4 regions of the Streptomyces sp. NPDC000229 genome follow, and region 4 is predicted to be linked to each of the others. Evidence: riboswitches for the same ligand, from Rfam matches in the RefSeq annotation. Region 4 holds a riboswitch; each other region holds the start of a gene.

Region 1 (5,459 bases), on a different contig from region 4:
CGACCCGACCGGCTGAGCAGGCGCACCGGCCGAGCAGGCTGAGCGGCTGGGCACGCTCACCAGCTGAGCAGGCTGAGCACGCTCACCGGCCGAGCGGCTCCTACAGCTTCTCGACCGGCGCGTACCGCAGCAGCAGCCGCTTGGGCTTCTCGTCCCCGAAGTCGATCGTCGCCTGTGCGTCCGCGCCCACCCCGGTCACCGCCATCACGGTGCCCAGCCCGAACTGGTCGTGCGTCACCCGATCCCCGACCGCCAGCGAGATCACCGGCTTGTCCGTCGTACGCCGGGTGGCGAAGCCGGAGGGGCCGCCGGAACGCGACCGGGACGAGAGCGACGAGGACAGCGACGACGCGATCCCGGACGTCGGTCCGGCGGGCTTGGCCATCGCGCCCGTGCGCTTCCACTCCAGGTGCTGCCCCGGGATCTCCTCCAGGAACCGCGACGGCGGGTTGTACGAGGGCTGGCCCCACGCGCTGCGCATCGTCGACCGTGTCAGATAGAGCCGCTCGCGGGCACGCGTGATGCCGACGTACGCCAGCCGCCGCTCCTCCTCCAGCTCCTTGGTCTGGCCGAGGGCGCGCATGTGCGGGAAGACACCGTCCTCCATGCCGGTCAGGAACACCACGGGGAACTCCAGGCCCTTGGCGGTGTGCAGCGTCATCAGCGTGATGACGCCGGAGCCCTCCTCGTCCTCGTCCGGGATCTGGTCGGAATCGGCGACGAGGGCGACCTGCTCCAGGAACTCGGCCAGGGTGCCGGGCTCCTCGCCCCGCTCCTGCTCGAACTCGAGGGCCACGGCGGCGAGCTCCTGGAGGTTCTCGATCCGGGTCTCGTCCTGCGGGTCGGTGGAGGCCTGGAGTTCGGCGAGGTATCCCGTCCGCTCCAGGACGGCCTCCAGGACCACCGCGGGGCCGGCACCCGAGTCCACGATGGTGCGGAGCTCCTCCATGAGCGTGTTGAACCGCTTCACGGCGTTCGCCGACCGGGCCGCCATGCCGTACGCCTCGTCGACGCGGCGCAGCGCCTGCGGGAAGGTGATCTTCTCGCGCAGCGCCAGCGCGTCGATCATCGCCTCGGCGCGCTCGCCGATGCCCCGCTTGGGAACGTTGAGGATGCGGCGCAGCGGGACGTTGTCCTCGGGGTTGGCCAGGACGCGCAGGTACGCCAGGACGTCCCGGACCTCCTTGCGCTCGTAGAAGCGGACTCCGCCGACGACCTTGTACGGCAGGCCGACGCGGATGAAGATCTCCTCGAAGACACGGGACTGGGCGTTCGTCCGGTAGAAGACGGCGACGTCGCCGGCCTTGGCCTCGCCCGCGTCCGTCAGCCGGTCGATCTCGTCGGCAACGAACTGGGCCTCGTCGTGCTCGGTGTCCGCGACGTACCCGATGATCCGGGCGCCCTCGCCGGCGTTGGTCCACAGGTTCTTGGGACGGCGGCTCTCGTTGCGCTCGATGACGGCGTTGGCGGCGGAGAGGATGGTCTGCGTGGAGCGGTAGTTCTGCTCCAGCAGGATCGTGGTCGCCTCCGGGTAGTCCTCCTCGAACTGGAGGATGTTGCGGATGGTCGCACCCCGGAAGGCGTAGATCGACTGGTCGGCGTCACCGACGACGCACAGCTCGGCCGGGTCCAGGTCCTCGTAACCGGTGCCCACCAGTTCGCGTACGAGCGTGTACTGGGCGTGGTTGGTGTCCTGGTACTCGTCGACGAGTACGTGGCGGAAGCGGCGGCGGTAGTGCTCGGCGACGTCCGGGAACGCCTGGAGCAGGTGGACCGTCGTCATGATGATGTCGTCGAAGTCCAGGGCGTTGGCCTCGCGCAGCCGCGCCTGGTACATCCGGTACGCCTCGGCGAGCGTCTTCTCGAAGCCGTCGGCGGCCTGGTCGGCGAAGGTCTCCTCGTCGATCAGCTCGTTCTTCAGATTCGAGATCTTGGCGCTGAACGACTTCGGCGGGAAGCGCTTGGGGTCGAGGTCCAGATCGCGGCAGACCAGCGCCATCAGCCGCTTGGAGTCGGCGGCGTCGTAGATCGAGAAGGACGAGGTGAAGCCGAGCTTCTTCGACTCGCGGCGCAGGATGCGGACGCACGCGCTGTGGAAGGTCATGACCCACATGGCGTTGGCGCGCGGGCCGACGAGCTGCTCGACGCGCTCCTTCATCTCGCCGGCGGCCTTGTTGGTGAAGGTGATCGCCAGTATCTGGCCCGGGTGGACGTGCCGGGTCGCCAGCAGGTGGGCGATGCGGTGGGTCAGCACCCGGGTCTTGCCCGACCCGGCACCGGCGACGATGAGCAGCGGCGAGCCGGTGTGCACGACGGCGGCGCGCTGCTGGTCGTTCAGCCCCTCCAGCAGCGCGGCGGGGTCCACGACGGGGCGCGGGGCGCCGTCGCGGTAGTGGGCGTCCCGGGCCGGGGGCACGTCGAAGCGGTCCCCGAAGAGGTCGTGGGGGACCTCCTCCGCGGCCGGGCCGTGCCCGGGGCCCTCGGAGTCCTCGGGCGGCGGGGGCTCCTCGGAGGTGTGGTTCCGGAGGTCCGCCAGGAAGCTGTCGTCAAAGAGGCTGCTCATCGCCTATCGAGTCTAGGCCGCCCCACTGACAGCCGTGGACGAACGGCGGATGCGCCGAGAACAGGCCCGATTCGTCACGCTCCGTACCGAGTCGACGACATCACGCCAAGGTCACGAATACGTATCGGGCATATCGAACATCAACCTTCACAGCACCACCACAGGTTGGCTAGCGTGCTCGCCCAAGCGGTCCGTTCTCTCTTCGGCGAACCACGCCAATCGGATCGCCCACGCCGAATTCGTGCTGCCTCCACGGCAGTTCGGAACCGGGGACCCACCACGTACGACCGAGGTGAATCGGCCTGCAGCCGCTCGGGCACGGCCGTAGGGCACCTTCCAGTTCCGCCCGAACCTGACAGCTGACCCGGTAGGCGGTCCACGGAAGGAGATGCCGGCCTTGGCGTCGCATCGCAAGCCGCGCACAACGCGCACCTTGCAGACCCTGCATGCCCACTCCCCCGCCGTCGGGGTCACGACGGCCGCCGCCCTGGCCTCGGTCACGCTCCTGTCGTCACAGAGCGCGACCGCCGCGCCGGGTGCGCCGGGCGACCCCGACCGGGGACCGACGGTCGAGGAGGTACAGAGAAAGGTCGACGACCTCTACCGGCAGGCGGGCACGGCGACGCAGCAGTACAAGAAGGCCAAGGAGGCCACGGACCAGCAGCGGCGCCGGGCCGGCGGGATGCTCGACGACACGGCCGGGCGTACGGACGCCGGGCGTACGGACGCCGGGCGTACGGACGTCGCGCGTACGGACGTCGCGCGTACGGACGTCCTGAACGAGTCCCGCCGCACCCTCGGCGGCGACGCGGCCACCCAGTACCGCTCGGGCGGGCCGGCCCCGACCGCGTCGGTGGTCTTCCCGGACGCCCCGCAGGCGCTCGTGGACGGGACGCGGCTGACCGACCACCGGCACGAGACGCTCACCGACCACCGGTCCGAGCAGGCCGAGGCCGCGGAGCAGCGGGCGGAGGCGATGCGGAAGCTGGAGTCGCTCACCGCCTCGCAGGCCTCCCTCCGCACCACCAAGCAGGCCGTGCAGCGGAAGCTGGGAGAGGCACGGGTGCTGCTGGCTCGGCTGACGGCCGAGGAGCGGGCGCGGGCCGAGGCGGCAGAGGCCCGCACGCGCCACGAGCTGCACCAGGAGCAGCCACAGCACCAGCCGCACCAGCCGCACCCGCCCGAGGCGCAGTCGCCGCCCACGCCTCAGCCTCAGCCCCAGCCGCACCCGTACCCGCACGGGCACCCGGAGGACGACAGCGGCTACACCGCCAAGGCCCGCGAGGTCCTCGCCTTCGCCGAGGCCCAGATCGGCAAGCCGTACGTGTGGGGCGCGACCGGCCCGAGCTCGTACGACTGCTCCGGGCTCACCCAGGCCGCGTGGCGGGCGGCGGGGGTCGACCTCCCTCGTACGGCCTGGGAGCAGGTGTGGGCCGGGACCAGGGTCGCGACGGAGGACCTGCGCCCCGGCGACCTGGTGTTCTTCCACGACGACATCAGCCACGTGGGCGTCTACAGGGGCGACGGACGGATGATCCACGCCCCCCGGCCCGGTGAGGTCGTCCGCGAGGAGTCCATCCACTACATGCCCATCCACAGCTGCGTGCGTCCGGCCTGACATGACCTGACCGACATGACCGCGGGGGAACCATGACCGCGGGGGAACCATGACCGCGGGGGAACCATGACCGATCACCGCCGGCTGACCGTTCTGTTCGTACCGGAGACCGCGTACGGGCCGACGAACAACCGCGTCGGGATCGCGGACGTGCTGCGGCGCCGTGGCCACCGGGTGATGTTCGCCGCCGAGGCGTCCTGGCGGGGGGGCCTCAGCGCGCTCGGGTTGGAGGAGGACCTCGTCCGTCTCGCTCCTCCCCCACAGGGGGAGGAGGGGGACGCGGGCCGGTTCTGGAAGGACTTCGTACGGGACACCGCTCCGGAGTACCGCCTTCAGCCGAGGCTCGCAGTAACGGGCACCCGAGACCAGCTCCTCCGGTCACCTCCTGCAATCCGCTGGAGATCAAGAGCCCCGGCACCAGACCGGCTTGATCCAGGTACCGAGCTGCTCGGAGGTCGGCTTGCGGAACGTCCCGCACGCCTTCTCCGGTTACCCGGCCGGCGACGACTCCGGCTGGGCGGCCTTCCGGGCCGAGTACGACCGTACGCGCCGGGAGCTGTGGGCCGGCTTCAGCGCCTGGGTGACCGAACAGGGGGCGCCGCCCCTGCCGGACCTGGAGTTCATCCACGAGGCGGACACGAACCTGTACGTGTATCCCGAGGCAGCCGACTACGCGCGCGTGCTGCCGCCGCACTGGCACCGCCTGGACTCGTGCGTACGGGAGACGGACGAGGCCTTCAGCCTGCCGCCGGACCTCGCCGACCTGGGCTTCGGTGCCCGGCTGGACACCTACCGGTTCACGGACGAGGAGCTGACCGGCGCCCTGGAGCGGCTGTTCGGCGACACGTCTCTGCGCGAGCGGCCGACCGCGGCGGGGGCGGTGATCCGGGAGCGGGACGGGCTGCGGCGGGCGGCGGACCTCATCGAGGAGGCGGCCGCCCGGGGCGCCTGACGGGCGATCAGGTCCAGAGGGTGGCGATGAAGATGTTGGCCATGGTCAGGCCGCCCACGGCTCCGAAGGCCGCCTTGTCGACCCGCTCCTCGTCCCGCTTGACGTAGACCAGGCCGAGGATGACGACCAGGACGGCCAGCTTCACACCGATCTTGATGTTGTTCACGGTCTGGTCGTCCGCCTGGTTGAGGCCGACCAGGACCACTCCCGTGACCAGCATGGTCAGCGCGCCGTGCAGCATCGCCGGGCCGAAGCGTGCCGCACCCTCGCCCATCGCCTTCATCTGGGTCAGGAATCCACCCAGGAGGGCGGCGATACCGATGACG
Region 2 (5,459 bases), on a different contig from region 4:
CGGGTGTTCTTCTCCAACAGCGGTACGGAGGCGGTGGAGACCGCGCTGAAGTTCGCCCGGTACGCCACCGGCAGACCGCGCGTCCTGTACTGCGCGCACGCCTTCCACGGCCTGACCACCGGCTCCCTCTCCGTCAACGGGGAGAGCTGCTTCCGCGAAGGCTTCGATCCGCTGCTGCCCGACACCGCCGTCGAGCTGGGCGACCCGGCCGCGCTGGAGCGGGAGCTGAAGCGGGGCGATGTGGCCGCCCTGATCGTCGAGCCCGTCCAGGGCAAGGGCGTGCACGAGGCGCCGCCCGGATACCTCCGCGCCGCCCAGGAGCTGCTCCACAAGCACAAGGCGCTGCTCATCGCCGACGAGGTCCAGACCGGCCTCGGACGGACCGGCACCTTCTACGGCTACCAGCACGAGGACGGTGTCGAGCCGGACCTGGTGTGCGTCGCGAAGGCGCTGTCGGGCGGCTATGTGCCGGTCGGCGCCACCCTCGGCAAGGACTGGATCTTCAAGAAGGTGTACTCGGCGATGGACCGGGTCCTCGTCCACTCGGCCAGCTTCGGGTCGAACGCCCAGGCCATGGCGGCCGGGCTCGCGGTCCTGTCCGTCCTGGACGACGAGGAGCTCGTGGCCAACGCCCGGCGGACCGGTGAGCTGCTGAAGTCACGGCTCGCCGCGCTCGTGGACCGCTACGAGCTGCTGCACGAGGTGCGCGGCCGTGGCCTGATGATCGGCATCGAGTTCGGCCGCCCGTCGTCGCTGAGCCTGCGCAGCCGCTGGACGATGCTCCAGGCGGCACGCAAGGGGCTCTTCGCGCAGATGGTCGTGGTGCCGCTGCTGCAACGGCACCGCATCCTCACCCAGGTCTCGGGCGACCGGCTGGAGGTCATCAAGCTGATCCCGCCGCTGATCATCGGAGAGCGGGAGGCCGACCGGTTCGTGGAGGCGTTCACGGCCGTCATGGACGAGGCGCACAGCGGCGGCGGACTGATCTGGGACTTCGGCAGAACGCTGGTGAAGCAGGCCATCGCCAACCGCTGAGCCTTTTTGCCTCTGAGGCAAGAAATTTGCCCGTGAGGGAAGATCCTGGCGCAATGGAGGCATGAGCACTTCCCCCGAAGCCTCTCCGGGCCCGGGGCGGCCACACGTGGCACCGGACAGCGCCTCCGGACCGGCCGATGCGGTGGACGACGCCGCGACGGCCGACCTGGTCCCGGACGTCGCGCCGCAGCTGCGGGCGCTGCGCCGGCGCCGGGGGCTGACCCTGGAGGCCGCGGCGAGGGCCGCCGGGCTCTCCCCGGCCCACCTGTCACGGCTGGAGACCGGCCGCCGCCAGCCCTCGCTGCCGATGCTGCTGGGTCTCGCCCGCATCTACGGTACGACCGTCTCCGAGCTGCTGGGCGAGGTGCCGCCGGAGCACGATCCGATCGTCCGGGGCGGCCGGGCCGAGCCCGCCGAGGCGGACGGCTGGGTCTACCACCAGGCCGGCGGCCCCGGGCGGGCCATGCAGGCGCTGCGCGTCCAGGTTCCGTACGCGACGCGGGACGACCTCGTGCGCGTACACCCGGGGGAGGAGTGGCTGTACGTCCTCGGCGGCCGGGTGCGCCTGGCCCTCGGGGAGGCCGTGCACGTCCTCGACCCCGGGGACAGCGCCCACTTCGACTCGCTGACCCCGCACCGTATCGCCGCGGCCACACGCGGCGGGGCCGAGCTGTTGTTCGTCCACACCCTCATGCAGAGCGCCGCGGCCGACCTGTGCCTCGGCGCGGGCGCGCACCGCCGCTGACCTCGATCGGAGAGATCACCATGTCCCAGGAACGGACGTTCCCCCGAGGGCTCGCCGTCCGGCTGTTCGCCTATCTGGTGGCGGGCCACCTCTTCGCGGCCTTCCTCTACCTGCTGTTCGAGCTCGGGGCCGGCTGAGGCGCGGCTCAGCTCTCGTCGAGGAGACGCTCGCGCAGCCGCTCCCGGGTCTCGGGGCTGAGCTTCAGTCCCTCGGTCAGGTAGCGCTCGGTGGAGCCCCAGGTCTCCTCGATCGTCGAGAAGGCCGCGGTCAGGTACTCGATGCGGGCCTCGAAGAGCGGGCTGAGCAGCTCCATGACCTGCGGCGACATGGCGGCCGGGGAATTGTCGCTGCGGCGCACCTTGTAGCGGCGGCGAGGGTCGTTGGACTTGAGGTAGTCCTCCTCGATCGCCTCGCGCTCGACCCCGACGGCCAGCAGGGAGACCGCTATCGAGAGCCCCGCCCGGTCCTTGCCGGCCGCGCAGTGCATCAGGGCCGGGACGCTGTCCTCGGCGAGCGCGTGGAGCACCCGGCTGTGCTCGGCCGTACGCTCCTTGATGATCATGCGGTACGAGGCCGTCATCCGGGCCGCCGCCTTGCCGTCCGCCAGGATCGAGCGCAGCTGGTCGAGGTCGCCGTCGCGGACCATGGTCCAGAATTCCGCGCCGTCGGCCGGGTCGGAGAGCGGAATGTTCACATTCCGTACGCCCGGCAGCTCCACGTCGGGGCCTTCCAGCTTCTGGTCGGCGGCGTTGCGGAAATCGAAGATCGTGTGGAGCCCGAGGCCCGCCAGGAAGGCGGTGTCCTCGCCCGTGGCGTGCGCGAGGTGGCCGCTGCGGTAGAGCCTGCCGTGCCGCACCCGCCGGCCGTCCACCGTCGGAAGCCCGCCGACGTCACGGAAGTTGCGCACTCCGGTCAGCTCGGGCTCGATCGACGGGACCTGCGGCAGCTGCTGCGTCACGGGGGCTCCTCCGTGTCTGCGGTCGGCGTCGGCCCGCCGACGATGTCGTGGTCCGACGATACGACATTGGTTCGTCCGGCGATCAATCTCCGCGCGCGTCGCACATTCGTTGCCCCTGCCCATGACCGACGACCGGTGATGCGCACGTCACGCCCGTCGGGCCGGGCCGGGCCGACTGCGGACCCGCCGGTGGCGTCCTCGTCACCACCCAGGCTCCTTCTGTCCCACTTCGTTGCGGTTCGTCCGTCCGGGCGTCCGAAGCCCTTCCTCTGGCCGCCATCCGACCGCAACGGTGGAGGGATTGAGGAGAGTCGTCAGAGAATGACGGTTCTGTCCGTATTGGGGGATTGGGTATAACGTGCCCTGGTCGTAAGGGAGATGGTCAGGGCCGCGTGAGCAGCGTCATAACCGTGACCGTCCGTGGCGGGATGCCGTTCGTAATTTCCTTGTACAGAACGGGAATACATGATCCGCAATCCACGGAGGGTGACCGGAATTCCATGGCGGTCGCAGCGCCGGGAATGCCGCGAAGAAAGCAGCGGCTTGTTCACGCCTGCCCCACTCGCTTACGGTCACGGCAATCCGGCCGGACCGCCGAATCCTGCCGCCGGTCGGAATTCGCACCCACCCACGTGTGGCAGGAGCGGGGGACCCAGGTAGTACGCCGACCCCGGAATTCCGGGACCGGCTCGGGGTGAAGTCGCGTCCATGACGCGGCCGGACAACTCCAGTCCGAACCCGACAGCTCACCTCGCAGGCGCCGGAGAGGAAAACGCCATGCCCGCGAAGGGTAAGCACCGCCGTCCCAAGTCCAGCTCCATCACGCGTGGTTTCGTCGCCGCCGGTACCGGTGGCGCCGCCATCGCCCTGCCGCTGCTCGGCGCCACCGGCGCGCACGCCGCGGAGAAGGCCGCCCCGGCCGCCGCTCCGCAGGCCGTCACCGCCGCGGCCACCGCCGCCAAGGCCGCCCCGAAGGCCGCCGCCCCGGCGCAGAAGGCCGCGCCGCGCACGTACACGGTCGTCGCCGGCGACTACCTTTCCAAGATCGCCAAGAACAAGAACGTCAAGGGCGGCTGGCAGAAGCTGTACAAGGACAACCGCCAGGTCATCGGTGAGGACCCGTCCCTGATCCTCCCGGGCATGGAGCTCACCCTCGGTGCCAAGTCCACGGCCGCCCCCGCGAAGGCCGCCCCGGCGAAGCCCAAGGCCGACGACACCCGCGCCGAGAGCCGCGCCTCCCGCTCCGCCGCCAAGGCCGCCGCCCCGGCCCAGTCCGCCCCGAAGACCAGCGGCTCGGGCTTCACCGCCCCGGTCGACGCCGGAGTCACCACGCCCTACCGCGCCTCCGGCTCCAGCTGGTCCTCCGGTTACCACACGGGTGTCGACTTCGCGGCTTCCTCCGGCACCACCGTCAAGGCCGTCGGCGCGGGCACCGTCGTCTCGGCCGGGTGGAGCGGCGCCTACGGCAACGAGGTCGTCATCCAGCACACCGACGGCACCTACTCGCAGTACGCCCACCTCTCCTCGCTGTCCGTCTCCTCCGGCCAGAGCGTGAGCGGCGGTCAGCAGATCGGTCTGTCCGGCTCCACCGGCAACTCCACCGGCCCGCACCTCCACTTCGAGATCCGGACCAGCCCCAGCTACGGTTCGGACATCGACCCGCTGGCCTACCTCCGGAGCCACGGCGTCTCCATCTGACGCCTGCCCCTCGGAGCGCACTCCGCCCGGCACCGCCTCCCGGTGCCGGGCGGAGCCGTATTCCGGCTTGGGTGAATCTTGACCGGTGGCAAACATCACCCACCGTCAACCCCTCCTACGGTCGCGTAGGTCACATCACCGGGTGAAAGATGTGCTCCCGTGGCAGACGATTCGACATTCAGAGACAGTGACGTATTCGGGTCGTACGCGGCGATCGGTGACAGCTTCACCGAGGGCGTCGGAGACCCTGGCCCCGACGGAACGTTCGTCGGCTGGGCGGACCGCCTCGCGGTGCTGCTCGCCGACCGGCTGCCGGAGCCGGAGGAGTTCCGGTACGCCAACCTCGCCGTACGCGGGCGTCTCCTCGACCAGATCGTGGAGGAGCAGGTCCCGCGCGCCAAGGAACTCGCCCCCGACCTCGTGACCTTCTGCGCGGGCGGCAACGACATCATCCGGCCCGGCAGCGACCCGGACGACGTCGCCGAGCGCTTCGAACGGGCCGTCGCCGACCTGACGTCCGCGGTCGGCACGGTCCTGGTGACGACCGGGTTCGACACCCGCACCGTGCCGGTGCTGCGCCGGCTGCGCGGCAAGATCGCCACCTACAACGGACATGTGCGCGCCGTCGCCGACCGGTACGGCTGCCCGGTGCTGGACCTGTGGTCCCTCAAGACCGTGCAGGACAGGCGCGCTTGGGACGCCGACCGGCTGCACCTGTCGCCCGAGGGCCACACGCGCGTCGCCCTCCGGGCCGGCCAGGTCCTCGGCGTGGACGTCCCCGCCGACCCGGACCAGCCCTGGCCGCCGCTGCCGCCGCGCGGCCCCCTCGAACTCCGCCGCGACGACGTCCAGTGGGCGCGCGAGTACCTGGTCCCGTGGATCGGCCGCCGACTGCGCGGCGAATCGTCCGGCGACCACGTCTCGGCCAAGCGGCCGGACCTGCTGCCGCTGTAGGGCGGGTGCGGGTGCGGGGAGGCGCGGGCGGGCCTCAGCTGCCTCAGGGGTCTCGGGTGCCTCGGGTGC
Region 3 (5,459 bases), on a different contig from region 4:
GTGACCCCGCACGGTTCGACGAGCCGGACACGCTCGACCTGGCGCGGCGCGACAACCAGCACCTGGGGTACGGGCACGGGATCCACTACTGCCTCGGCGCGCCGCTCGCCCGGCTGGAGGGGCAGACCGCGCTCGCGACGCTGCTGACCCGCCTGTCCGATCTCCGGCTTGCGGGGGATCCATCCGATTTGCGGTGGCGTGGCGGGCTCATTATGCGTGGACTGCGTACGCTCCCGGTCGAGTTCACCCCCTTTGTGACACACGTCAGCTGACGGATCGTCATTTCTGTGATCTTCGCGTGATCTCCGCTGCATCGACTTGTGACTGACGTTCGAATGCCGCTACGTTCACCGTCACCTCAGCAGTCACGCGAAAGGCAGCACCGCATGCGCTCCGGGAACGGCCGGCACCGACGACCCCGTCAAGCCCCCGCCATCGTCGTCGCGGCAGGGGTGACCGGATCCGCCATCGCGCTCCCGCTGCTCGGCGCGGGTTCCGCGTCCGCGGCGGACGCCACCACCTGGGACCGGGTGGCCGAATGCGAGTCCGGCGGCATGTGGAGCGCGGATCTCGGCAACGGCTTCTACGGCGGCCTGCAGATGTCGCAGGAGACCTGGGAGTCGTACGGAGGCCTCGCCCACGCCGCTCGCCCCGACCTCGCCAGCCGCGGCGAGCAGATAGCCGTCGCCGAGAAGGTCTACGCCGCGACGGGCGTCAAGGCGTGGGAGACCTGCGCCCCCATCGCGGGCCTGGGGGGCGCCACCGCCTCGCCCGACGCCGACCCCACCGGCACCGCCCCGGCCACGCCCGAGGCGACGGATCCGGCCGAGACGTTCGAGGACCCGGGCGCGCCCGAGGCGGCGAAGCCGTCCGGGGCGACCGACCCGGTCGGGACGCTCCTGCCCACGGAGCCCGCCCCGGCGACGCCCGGCGCGCCGCAGAGCCCCGCGCCCGGCACCGGCAAGCACCGCGGCGAGGCGGCCAAGGAGGAGACGCCGGTGACGGAGCCGGTCGCCCCGGCCGACCCCACGGCCCCGGCCGACCCCACGGCCCCGGTCGACCCCACCGCGCCGGTCACCCCCGCCGCACCCGAGGGTGAAAGCGCCATCAAGCCCACCGATCCCGCCGATACCGGCAATTCGGTCACCGATCGCGAAAAGGACGCCCACGCCTCACGGGGTGACGGCGCTTCACGCGACCCGGGAAGCGTCGAGCCCGGCGCGTACACGGTCCGCCCCGGCGACAGCCTCTGGACCATCGCGGACGAGCACAAGGTCTCCGGCGGCTGGTCGGCCCTCTATGAGGCCAACCGGGACACCCTCGGCACCGACCCCGACCTCATCCTCCCTGGGCAGAGCCTTGAACTGACGACGGATCAGCCGTAGGTATCAGCCTGTATGTCCGGTTCCGGGGGAGTGAGACATGAATCTCTTCACCCCAACCGGCGCCCCGCGGCCGACCGAACCGCACAATCCGCCCGTCACCTGCGTAAACGCCCGTCAAGGGCAGGTGTATAAGGGTTGATTGACCCGGATGTCCGTCTTTGAACTTCGGGGTGGTCTGTGTCTACGGTCGTGACCGCTCGCCATCGCGGGCCCCATCGACCGGAACGCCGAATCCTGCCGCCGGTCGACGGGAACAGTCGTCGCGTCATGCGCCGAAGGCAGGAGCGGGGGACCCAAGGTAAGTGCCGGGCCCGGCCATGGAGACATGGCACGGAACCGGCTTGGGGTGAAGCCGCGCGCACCGGGAGTGCCGCGCGGCCGGGCCACTCACTCGCCCGAACCCGACAGCTCACCTCGTAGGCGTCGGTGAGGAGATGTCCCATGCTGTTTTCCGGCAAGGCCAAGCACCGTCGCCCCTCCAAGGCCGCCCGATTCGCCGCGTTCGCCGGTATCACCGGTGTCGCCGTCGCCGCCCCGCTGATGGGCGCCACGACCGCCTCGGCCGCCACCGCCGCCGAGTGGGAGAAGGTCGCCCAGTGCGAGTCCGGCGGCAACTGGTCCATCAACACGGGCAACGGCTACTACGGCGGCCTGCAGTTCTCGGCCTCCACCTGGGCCGCGTACGGCGGCACCGCGTACGCCTCGACCGCCGACCAGGCCTCCAAGTCCCAGCAGATAGAGATCGCCGAGAAGGTCCTCGCCGGCCAGGGCAAGGGTGCCTGGCCGAGCTGCGGCGTCGGCCTGTCCAACGCCTCGTACGACGGCGGCGCCGAGCAGGCCCAGCCTCAGCAGGAGCGCAAGGCCGAGCAGCCCACCACGCGCAGCGAGCAGCGCACCGCGCCCAAGGCCGAGGCCGCGCCGAAGGCCGAGTCCAAGAAGACCGTCACCACCCCGACCGGCAAGAAGGTCGAGAAGGGCGACGGCGAGTACAAGGTGAAGGCCGGCGACACGCTCAGCACCATCGCCGCCGAGAAGAAGGTCGCGGGCGGCTGGGAGAAGCTCTTCCAGCTGAACGAGGACATCGTCGACGACGCCGACCTGATCTACCCGGGCCAGCAGCTCCACCTGAGCTGACCCCCTGCGGGACCACCCCGGTCCGGCGCGCCCTTCCCCCGTGCGCGCCGGACCGGGGTTTCCCGTTCCGCCCTCCTGAGCGGCCCCCCGCACACCCTGGCTACCAGTCGGTAAGTTTCGCGGCGTTTTGCCCGCAATGCCGACGCGTGAGCCCTTTTTCGTCCCAGGAGGCGGGCGTCGGCTGGTCACGGCCCCCGGGCCGGTTAGGCTCTTGCCGCAAGGCCAAAGAGACCCTGCACCACCATGCGTCACATCTTGCGTCACATCCCAGAAGGAGATGCTCGTGCCGTCCATCGACGTCGTCGTAGCCCGGGAAATCCTGGACTCCCGAGGCAACCCCACGGTCGAGGTCGAGGTCGGCCTCGACGACGGCAGCACCGGCCGTGCTGCCGTTCCGTCCGGTGCCTCCACCGGAGCGTTCGAGGCCCTCGAGCTCCGCGACGGTGACAAGGACCGTTACCTCGGCAAGGGTGTCGAGAAGGCCGTCCTCGCCGTCATCGAGCAGATCGGCCCGGAGCTCGTCGGCTACGACGCCACCGAGCAGCGGCTGATCGACCAGGCGATGTTCGACCTGGACGCCACCCCGGACAAGTCGTCGCTCGGCGCCAACGCCATCCTCGGCGTCTCCCTCGCCGTCGCCCACGCCGCCTCCGAGGCGTCCGACCTGCCGCTGTTCCGCTACCTGGGCGGCCCGAACGCGCACCTGCTGCCCGTTCCGATGATGAACATCCTGAACGGCGGCTCGCACGCCGACTCCAACGTGGACATCCAGGAGTTCATGATCGCGCCCATCGGCGCGGAGTCCTTCTCCGAGGCCCTGCGCTGGGGCGCCGAGGTCTACCACACCCTGAAGAAGGTCCTGAAGGAGAAGGGTCTCTCCACGGGTCTGGGCGACGAGGGCGGCTTCGCCCCGAACCTGGAGTCCAACCGCGCCGCGCTCGACCTCATCCTGGAGGCCATCAAGCAGGCCGGTTACGCTCCGGGCAAGGACATCGCCCTGGCGCTCGACGTCGCCGCGTCCGAGTTCTACAAGGACGGCGCCTACGAGTTCGAGGGCAAGTCCCGCTCGGCCGCCGAGATGACGGACTACTACGCCGAGCTCGTCGACGCGTACCCGCTGGTCTCCATCGAGGACCCGCTGTTCGAGGACGACTGGGACGGCTGGAAGACCATCACCGAGAAGCTGGGTTCCAAGGTCCAGCTCGTCGGCGACGACCTGTTCGTCACCAACCCGGAGCGCCTGGCGCGCGGCATCGAGGAGAACGCCGCCAACGCCCTGCTGGTCAAGGTCAACCAGATCGGTTCGCTGACCGAGACCCTGGACGCCGTCGAGATGGCCCAGCGCAACGGCTTCAAGTGCATGATGTCGCACCGCTCCGGTGAGACCGAGGACGTCACCATCGCCGACCTGGCCGTCGCCACCAACTGCGGCCAGATCAAGACCGGCGCCCCGGCCCGCTCCGAGCGCGTCGCCAAGTACAACCAGCTGCTGCGCATCGAGGAGATCCTCGACGACGCCGCGGTGTACGCGGGCCGCTCGGCCTTCCCGCGCTTCAAGGGCTGATCACCGGTCCCGGTCGCACAGCCCGGTTACCTACGTCCCCGGCCACGGTCCCGTACCGTGTCCGGGGACGTACGTACGTAACGGGCAAGGGGAGGCGGGTACAACACATGGCCCGGGACCGGTTCTCCACCGCGACCAGGCTGCGACTGCTCGGCGAGCAGACCGCCGCCCGCGTCTACCGCTCCCAGAGCCGACGGCACGACCGCCGCTCCCGGCTCACCGGCCGCGCGGCGTTCCTCGCGCTCGTCGTCTGCTCGCTGGTGGTGGCCCTGGCCTACCCGATGCGCCAATGGGTGTCCCAGCGCGCCGAGATCGCCGAGCAGCAGCGGCTGGCGGCCGAGGCGAGCGAGCGTGTCGAACGGTTGCGCGACGAGAAGGCGCGGCTCCAGGACGACGCGTACATCAAGCGCCTCGCCCGCGAGCACCTGCACTACGTACTCCCCGGGGAGACCGGCTACACGGTCATCGACCCCGACGCGGCGCGCGAGCGCCGCACCGACCAGGGCGCGGCCGACCGCCCCTGGTACTCCAACCTCTGGGACGGCGTGGACACCGCCGACCGCACCGACCGCAAGTAGAACCCAAGGCAGGCATGGAAACGCCCCCTCCGCAGACCGAACACACCGAGCCCACCGAGGCGGACGTCGCGGCGTTCAAGGAACAGCTCGGCCGTCCGCCGCGCGGCCTGCGCGCCATCGCGCACCGCTGCCCGTGCGGCAACCCGGACGTGGTGGAGACCGCGCCCCGGCTCCCCGACGGCACGCCGTTCCCGACGACGTACTACCTCACCTGCCCGCGCGCGGCCTCCGCGATCGGCACGCTGGAGGCGAACGGCGTCATGAAGGAGATGAGCGAGCGGCTCGGACGCGACCCGGAGCTCGCCGCCGCCTACCGCGCCGCGCACGAGGACTACATCGCGCGCCGCGACGCCATCGAGGTCCTGGAGGGCTTCCCGAGCGCCGGCGGCATGCCGGACCGCGTGAAGTGCCTGCACGTGCTCGTCGGCCACTCGCTGGCCGCCGGGCCCGGGGTGAACCCGCTGGGCGACGAGGCCATCGCGATGCTGCCCGAGTGGTGGGCCAAGGGCCCGTGCGTGACCCCCTGCGCCCCCGAGGGGGCCGGGGAATGACCCGCGTCGCCGCCATCGACTGCGGTACGAACTCCATCCGCCTCCTCGTCGCGGACATCGACCCGGCCACCGGTGACGTCACCGACCTGGACCGGCGGATGACGATCGTCCGGCTCGGCCAGGGCGTGGACAGGACCGGGCGGCTCGCGCCCGAGGCACTGGAGCGGACCTTCGCGGCCTGCCACGAGTACGCCGCCGTCATCAAGGAGTACGGCGCCGAGAGGCTCCGGTTCGTGGCGACCTCCGC
Region 4 (5,459 bases):
GCCGCAGTCGGCGACGGCCTCGGGGACCCGCTCGGCCGGTACGGCGACGACGGCGAGGTCGACGGGCTCCCCGATGTCGGCGACGGAACGGAAGGCGGGCACCCCGTCCAGCGTGGTCGTCGTTTCGGGGAGGGCGCGGTTGACGGCGTACGTACGGCCTGTGTACCCGGCGTCCAGGAGGTTGCGCAGGACCGTGCGGCCCACTCCGCCCGGGGCGCGGCCGGCCCCGATGACGGCGACGGAGCCGGGAGCGAGGAGCCGCTGCACGGACCGGGCCTCGGCGCGCTGTTCGCGGGCGCGCTGCACGGCGAGCGACCGGTCGGTGGGCTCCAGGTCGAGGTGGAGACGTACGGCGCCGTCCTCGAAGCTGCGCTTCTGGGTGTACCCGGCGTCCGTGAAGACTTTGATCATCTTGTTGTTGGCGGGCAGGACCTCGGCCGCGAACCGCCGGATGCCCCGCTCACGCGCGACCGCCGCGATGTGTTCGAGCAGCGCGGAGGCGACGCCGCGGCCCTGGTGGGCGTCCTGGACGAGGAAGGCGACCTCGGCCTCGTCGGCGGGGGCGCTCGCGGGCAGACCCTGTGCGTTGATCCGGTCGTAACGGACGGTCGCGATGAACTCGCCGCCGATGGTGGCCGCGAGACCCACGCGGTCCACGTAGTCGTGGTGGGTGAAGCGGTGCACGTCCTTGGCGGAGAGCCGGGGGTAGGGTGCGAAGAACCGGTAGTACTTCGACTCGTCCGAGACCTGCTCGTAGAAGCTGACCAGGCGCTCGGCGTCATCCGTGGTGATCGGCCTGATCCGTGCGGTGCCGCCGTCCCGCAGCACCACGTCGGCCTCCCAGTGGTCGGGGTACACGTGTTCCGGCTGATCCGACGGGGTCCGCATGGGCCCCAGGGTACGGTGCGGGCGCCGGTCGCGGAGGTGCTGTGGACAACGCAGGGTGAGGCGGGCCGGGCGGCCCGCAACGGCCCCGTGGAGGCCGGATCGAGCACCCTGCGGGACATGAGAGACTGGATTCGACAACTGGTCTAGACAACTGCCGAGACTCGAAGGGCAACACCATGGCTGAGCGCCGCGTCAACGTCGGCTGGGCCGAGGGCCTGCACGCCCGCCCCGCCTCCATCTTCGTCCGTGCCGCCACGGCCGCCGGCGTCCCCGTGACGATCGCCAAGGCCGACGGCAACCCGGTCAACGCCGCTTCGATGCTCGCGGTGCTGGGCCTGGGCGCGCAGGGCGGCGAGGAGATCGTGCTCGCTTCGGACGCGGAGGGCGCGGACGCCGCCCTGGACCGTCTGGCCAAGCTGGTCGCCGAAGGTCTCGAGGAGCTCCCCGAGACCGTCTGACCTCCCGGTCACCCTTGCAGCACCGCGGAGCCGTACCCCTGGGAAACCGGGCGGTACGGCTCCGCTTTTTGCCGCCGCCGGTCCTTGCACGGCGCGGCCCGGCATCGGGCGCCGTCGGGCCGTTTCGGGAGCTCGGGCATTCTCCGCGGCCGAGCACGGCGGAGACTTTCCGATTCCGGGCCCCACCCGATTTTCGGGGTGAGGCGTCCCTCTTTTACGGCACGCGTCATTTTCGGGCAGGGGAAATTACCGCCGAGAATTCCCCTGCCTTTGTATACGGTGCCGCTGTTAATTGCGGGCGCTCGCGGTGTTTACGCGATGTTGCGAAGTCCTCACAACCCGGCCGCCCGACCGCTCCGACCGGCCCGGCCGCTCCGGGCGGCGCAGCCGGTGCGCGGTCACGGTGCGCTCGACGTGGAGGGCGGTGAGGGCGCGGGCGCGTTCGGCGTCGCCGCGGGCCACGGCGTCCACGATCGCGCCGTACTCGGCCCACGCCTCCATCGGCCGGGCGGGCTGTTCGACGGCGTACATCCAGGCGATCTTGTGCCGGAGCTGGGTCAGCAGCGCCGTCAGCGCCGCGCTGCCGGCCGCCTGGGCGAGCGTCTCGTGGAACCAGGCGCCCAGCGAGCGGAGGTCCTCCCCCTGGCCTCGACGGGCCCGTTCCTGGCCGAGCCTGACCAGGCCGCGCAGCACCTTCAGGTGCGCCTCGGTGCGGCGCTGGGCCGCGCGCGCGGCGCCCAGCGGCTCCAGCAGCGTTCGCATCTCCAGCAGGTCGGCCGCCTCCTGCTCGGTGGGCTCGGCGACGCACGCGCCGACATGGCGGCGGGTGGTGACGAAGCCCTCCGACTCCAGGGTGCGCAGCGCCTCGCGGACCGGAACACGGGAGACGCCGTAACGGCGGGCCAGCTGCTCCTCGGTGAGCCGGCTGCCGCGCTCGAACACGCCGGTGACGATGTCGTCGCGGATCGCCGTGCATACCGAGTGCGCTGGAATGCGCATACCAGAACCCCCAACTTGATCCGCGCGAAACTCAGCCGATTGACGCCTGTCGAGTGACTCTATTGCAGAGGGCCGGAATTTCCGATAGCCACCAGGATTCCATGGAGTTCTTTTTGGCCAGAAGCCCCCGCCGGATGCCGTGGGATGACGAAGGCCCCGGTTCGCATCCCGAACCAGGGCCTTCACCGAACAGCGGAAGGGGTCAGACGTTGACGCCGTGCGAGCGCAGGTACGCGATGGGGTCGATGTCCGAGCCGTACTCGGCGCTCGTACGGGCCTCGAAGTGGAGGTGCGGGCCGGACGAGTTGCCGGTCGAGCCGGAGAGGCCTATCTGCTGGCCCGGCATCACGCTCTGGCCGACCGAGACGTTGACCGACGACAGGTGGCCGTACTGGGTGTACGTGCCGTCGTTCATCTTGATCACCACGTTGTTGCCGTACGCGCCGCCCCAGCCCGCCTCGACGACGGTGCCCGCGCCCACGGAGACCACACGCGAGCCCGAGGCGGCGTGGAAGTCGATACCGGTGTGGCTGCCGGAGGACCACATGGCGCCACCGGTCTGGTAGCCGGTGCTGACGTAGGTGCCCGCGATCGGCAGCTGGAAGGCGTTCAGCCGCTGGCGCTCGGCCTCGCGGTCGGCGCGCTCCTTGGCATCGCGGGCGGCCTTCACCCGGGCCTCGGCCTTGCGCTTCGCCTCCGCCTCGGCCTTCGCCTGGGCGGCGGCCTTGGCGGCGGCCTCCTGGGCCTCCAGCTCCTGGGCCTCGGCCTGGGCGTCGACCTGCTCGGCGAGCGTGTCGGTGATGACCGCCTGGTTGAGGCCGGTGTCCTCGAACGAGCCGGGGGCGGCGTCCGGGGCGGCGGCCAGCGCCGGGGAAGCGAGGGTTCCGATGACGCCGGTGGTGGCGAGGGCCGCGACTCCGGCGACGTGTGCGCTCTTACGGCTCAGGCGGCTCGGGGCACGGTGCTTCCCGGTGGCACGGGTGAACGCCATGAAGTGGCTGGTCCTTTCCTTCCTTCTCGCCTACCGGGTTAGCTGACGGGTTCGGAGCAGGAAGGTCTCCTACGGGCCCCTCCGCACGGGTGCGAAGGCGTCCGATTCACCCCAGGGACTTCGTGGGTCCCCGGCTCCCCAGGCTCGCGCCTGATGGGGACTCGGCGATCGCTGCCCGGTGCCGCGGGTGCGGCGGGTACCGGTCGGGCAGCGCATCAGACGCTAAGCGGCCGATCTTTCAATCACCAAACAGACACGGTTTTTTGTAGCGCACGCCACAGGGCAGACACCGAACCTCCGCAACAAATCGGACATATGACTGGACCCCGGCATCGGGTGATGCCGGGGTCCTGAACCGGTTCGCGGGAAGGCCCGTGTCAATCAGCCGGTGACAACCGTCACTTCGCCGATCCCGAGCGCCTCGACGGGCTCCTTGATCTGAGCCGCGTCGCCGACGAGGACCGTCACCAGACGGTCCACCGGGAAGGCGCTGACGACCGCCGCGGTGGCCTCCACGGTGCCCGTCTCGGCGAGCCGGGCGTACAACTGGGCCTGGAAGTCGTCCGGGAGGTGCTGCTCGACCTGGTCGGCGAGGGTGCCCGCGACGGAGGCGGCCGTCTCGTACTTGAGCGGGGCGACACCCACCAGGTTCTGGACGGCCGTCTCGCGCTCCGCGTCGGTCAGGCCCTCGGCGGCGAGGGTGCGCAGCACCTTCCACAGGTCGTCGAGCGCCGGACCCGTGTGGGGCGTGTCCACCGAGCCGCTGATGGCGAGCATGGCCGCGCCGCCCTCCGGGCCGGAGCGCAGCACCTGACCGAACGCCCGTACGCCGTAGGTGTAGCCCTTCTCCTCGCGCAGGACCTTGTCCAGGCGGGAGGTGAGGGTGCCGCCCAGGCAGTAGGTGCCGAGCACCTGGGCCGGCCAGACGCGGTCGTGCCGGTCGGGGCCGATCCGTCCGATGAGCAGCTGCGTCTGTACGGCGCCGGGGCGGTCGACGATGACGACGCGGCCGGTGTCGTCGGCCGTCACGGGGGGTACGGGGCGGGGCTCGGCGCTGTCGCCGGTCCAGGCGCCGATGGTGTCCGCGAGCACCGCGTCGAGGTCGACACCGGTGAAGTCGCCGACGACGACCGCGGTGGCGGTGGCGGGGCGGATGTGGGCCTCGTAGAAGGCGCGTACGGCCGCGGCGTCGATCCGGGCGACGGTCTCCTCCGAGCCCTGGCGGGGACGCGACATCCGGGAGGTGGCCGGGAACAGCTCCTTGGACAGCTGCATGGCGGCACGGCGGGCCGGGTTGGCGATCTCGTGCGGGATCTCGTCGAGCCGGTTGCGGACGAGGCGCTCGACCTCGCTGTCGGCGAAGGCGGGGGCCCGCAGCGCTTCGGCGACCAGCCCGAGGGCCTTGCCGAGCCGGGAGACCGGGACCTCGAGGGAGACCCGTACGCCGGGGTGGTCGGCGTGTGCGTCGAGGGTGGCGCCGCAGCGCTCCAGTTCGGCGGCGAACTCCTCGGCCGAGTGCTTGTCGGTGCCCTCGGACAGGGCCCGCGCCATGATCGTGGCGACGCCGTCGAGGCCCTCGGGCTCGGCCTCCAGCGGGGCGGCGAGGAAGATCTCGACGGCCACGACCTGCTGGCCGGGACGGTGGCAGCGCAGCACGGTCAGGCCGTTGCCGAGCGTGCCGCGGTCGGGGGCGGGGAAGGCCCACGGCTTGGCGGTCCCGGGGCGGGGCTGCGGGTGGAACTCCATGGACGTCAGGGACACAGCGGCGTCGCTCACTGGTCGGCCCCCTCTTCTGCCTGGTCGCTGTGGTCGGTGCTGACGGGTTCGTAGACCAGCACCGCCCGGTTGTCGGGGCGGAGGCGGGCCTTGGCGACCGCCTGCACCTCCTCGGCGGTGACGTCCAGGACGCGCTGGACGGCGGTCAGGGCGAGCTGCGGGTCGCCGAACAGGACGGCGTACCGACACAGTTCGTCGGCGCGGCCGGCGACCGTGCCGAGCCGGTCCAGCCACTCGCGCTCAAGCTGGGCCTGGGCGCGCTCCATCTCCTCCGGGGTGGGGCCCTCGGCGGCGAACCGGGCCAGCTCGTCGTCGACGGCGGCCTCGATGTCGGGCACCTCGACGCC

Evidence for each region. Region 4 has a riboswitch for cyclic di-AMP ahead of ABT360_RS07160 (M23 family metallopeptidase). Riboswitches for the same ligand answer to the same signal wherever they lie in the genome.
Region 1: linked by a shared signal. The riboswitch ahead of ABT360_RS02245 (C40 family peptidase) and the one ahead of ABT360_RS07160 (M23 family metallopeptidase) in region 4 are both predicted to bind cyclic di-AMP.
Region 2: linked by a shared signal. The riboswitch ahead of ABT360_RS27490 (M23 family metallopeptidase) and the one ahead of ABT360_RS07160 (M23 family metallopeptidase) in region 4 are both predicted to bind cyclic di-AMP.
Region 3: linked by a shared signal. The riboswitch ahead of ABT360_RS08990 (transglycosylase family protein) and the one ahead of ABT360_RS07160 (M23 family metallopeptidase) in region 4 are both predicted to bind cyclic di-AMP.

Annotation. Positions count from the first base shown of each region.
Region 1 covers NZ_JBEPEL010000002.1:148,372-153,830, reverse strand. The annotation lists gene ABT360_RS02255 (M23 family metallopeptidase) at 1-16, shown strand, start outside; gene pcrA (DNA helicase PcrA) at 101-2,563, opposite strand; cyclic di-AMP (ydaO/yuaA leader) riboswitch at 2,785-2,953, shown strand; gene ABT360_RS02245 (C40 family peptidase) at 2,952-4,181, shown strand; gene ABT360_RS02240 (hypothetical protein) at 4,609-5,133, shown strand; gene ABT360_RS02235 (hypothetical protein) at 5,141-5,459, opposite strand, start outside.
Region 2 covers NZ_JBEPEL010000072.1:3,021-8,479, forward strand. The annotation lists gene ABT360_RS27470 (aspartate aminotransferase family protein) at 1-1,035, shown strand, start outside; gene ABT360_RS27475 (XRE family transcriptional regulator) at 1,097-1,780, shown strand; gene ABT360_RS27480 (DUF6126 family protein) at 1,801-1,917, shown strand; gene ABT360_RS27485 (tyrosine-protein phosphatase) at 1,926-2,738, opposite strand; cyclic di-AMP (ydaO/yuaA leader) riboswitch at 3,350-3,513, shown strand; gene ABT360_RS27490 (M23 family metallopeptidase) at 3,516-4,436, shown strand; gene ABT360_RS27495 (SGNH/GDSL hydrolase family protein) at 4,596-5,390, shown strand; gene ABT360_RS27500 (TetR/AcrR family transcriptional regulator) at 5,434-5,459, opposite strand, start outside.
Region 3 covers NZ_JBEPEL010000011.1:51,615-57,073, reverse strand. The annotation lists gene ABT360_RS09000 (cytochrome P450 family protein) at 1-272, shown strand, start outside; gene ABT360_RS08995 (transglycosylase family protein) at 453-1,385, shown strand; cyclic di-AMP (ydaO/yuaA leader) riboswitch at 1,646-1,823, shown strand; gene ABT360_RS08990 (transglycosylase family protein) at 1,827-2,519, shown strand; gene eno (phosphopyruvate hydratase) at 2,803-4,083, shown strand; gene ABT360_RS08980 (FtsB family cell division protein) at 4,191-4,661, shown strand; gene ABT360_RS08975 (DUF501 domain-containing protein) at 4,676-5,212, shown strand; gene ABT360_RS08970 (Ppx/GppA phosphatase family protein) at 5,209-5,459, shown strand, end outside.
Region 4 covers NZ_JBEPEL010000008.1:50,905-56,363, forward strand. The annotation lists gene ABT360_RS07145 (bifunctional acetate--CoA ligase family protein/GNAT family N-acetyltransferase) at 1-888, opposite strand, end outside; gene ABT360_RS07150 (HPr family phosphocarrier protein) at 1,065-1,346, shown strand; gene ABT360_RS07155 (GntR family transcriptional regulator) at 1,635-2,345, opposite strand; gene ABT360_RS07160 (M23 family metallopeptidase) at 2,548-3,336, opposite strand; cyclic di-AMP (ydaO/yuaA leader) riboswitch at 3,350-3,513, opposite strand; gene ABT360_RS07165 (M16 family metallopeptidase) at 3,718-5,112, opposite strand; gene ABT360_RS07170 (M16 family metallopeptidase) at 5,109-5,459, opposite strand, start outside.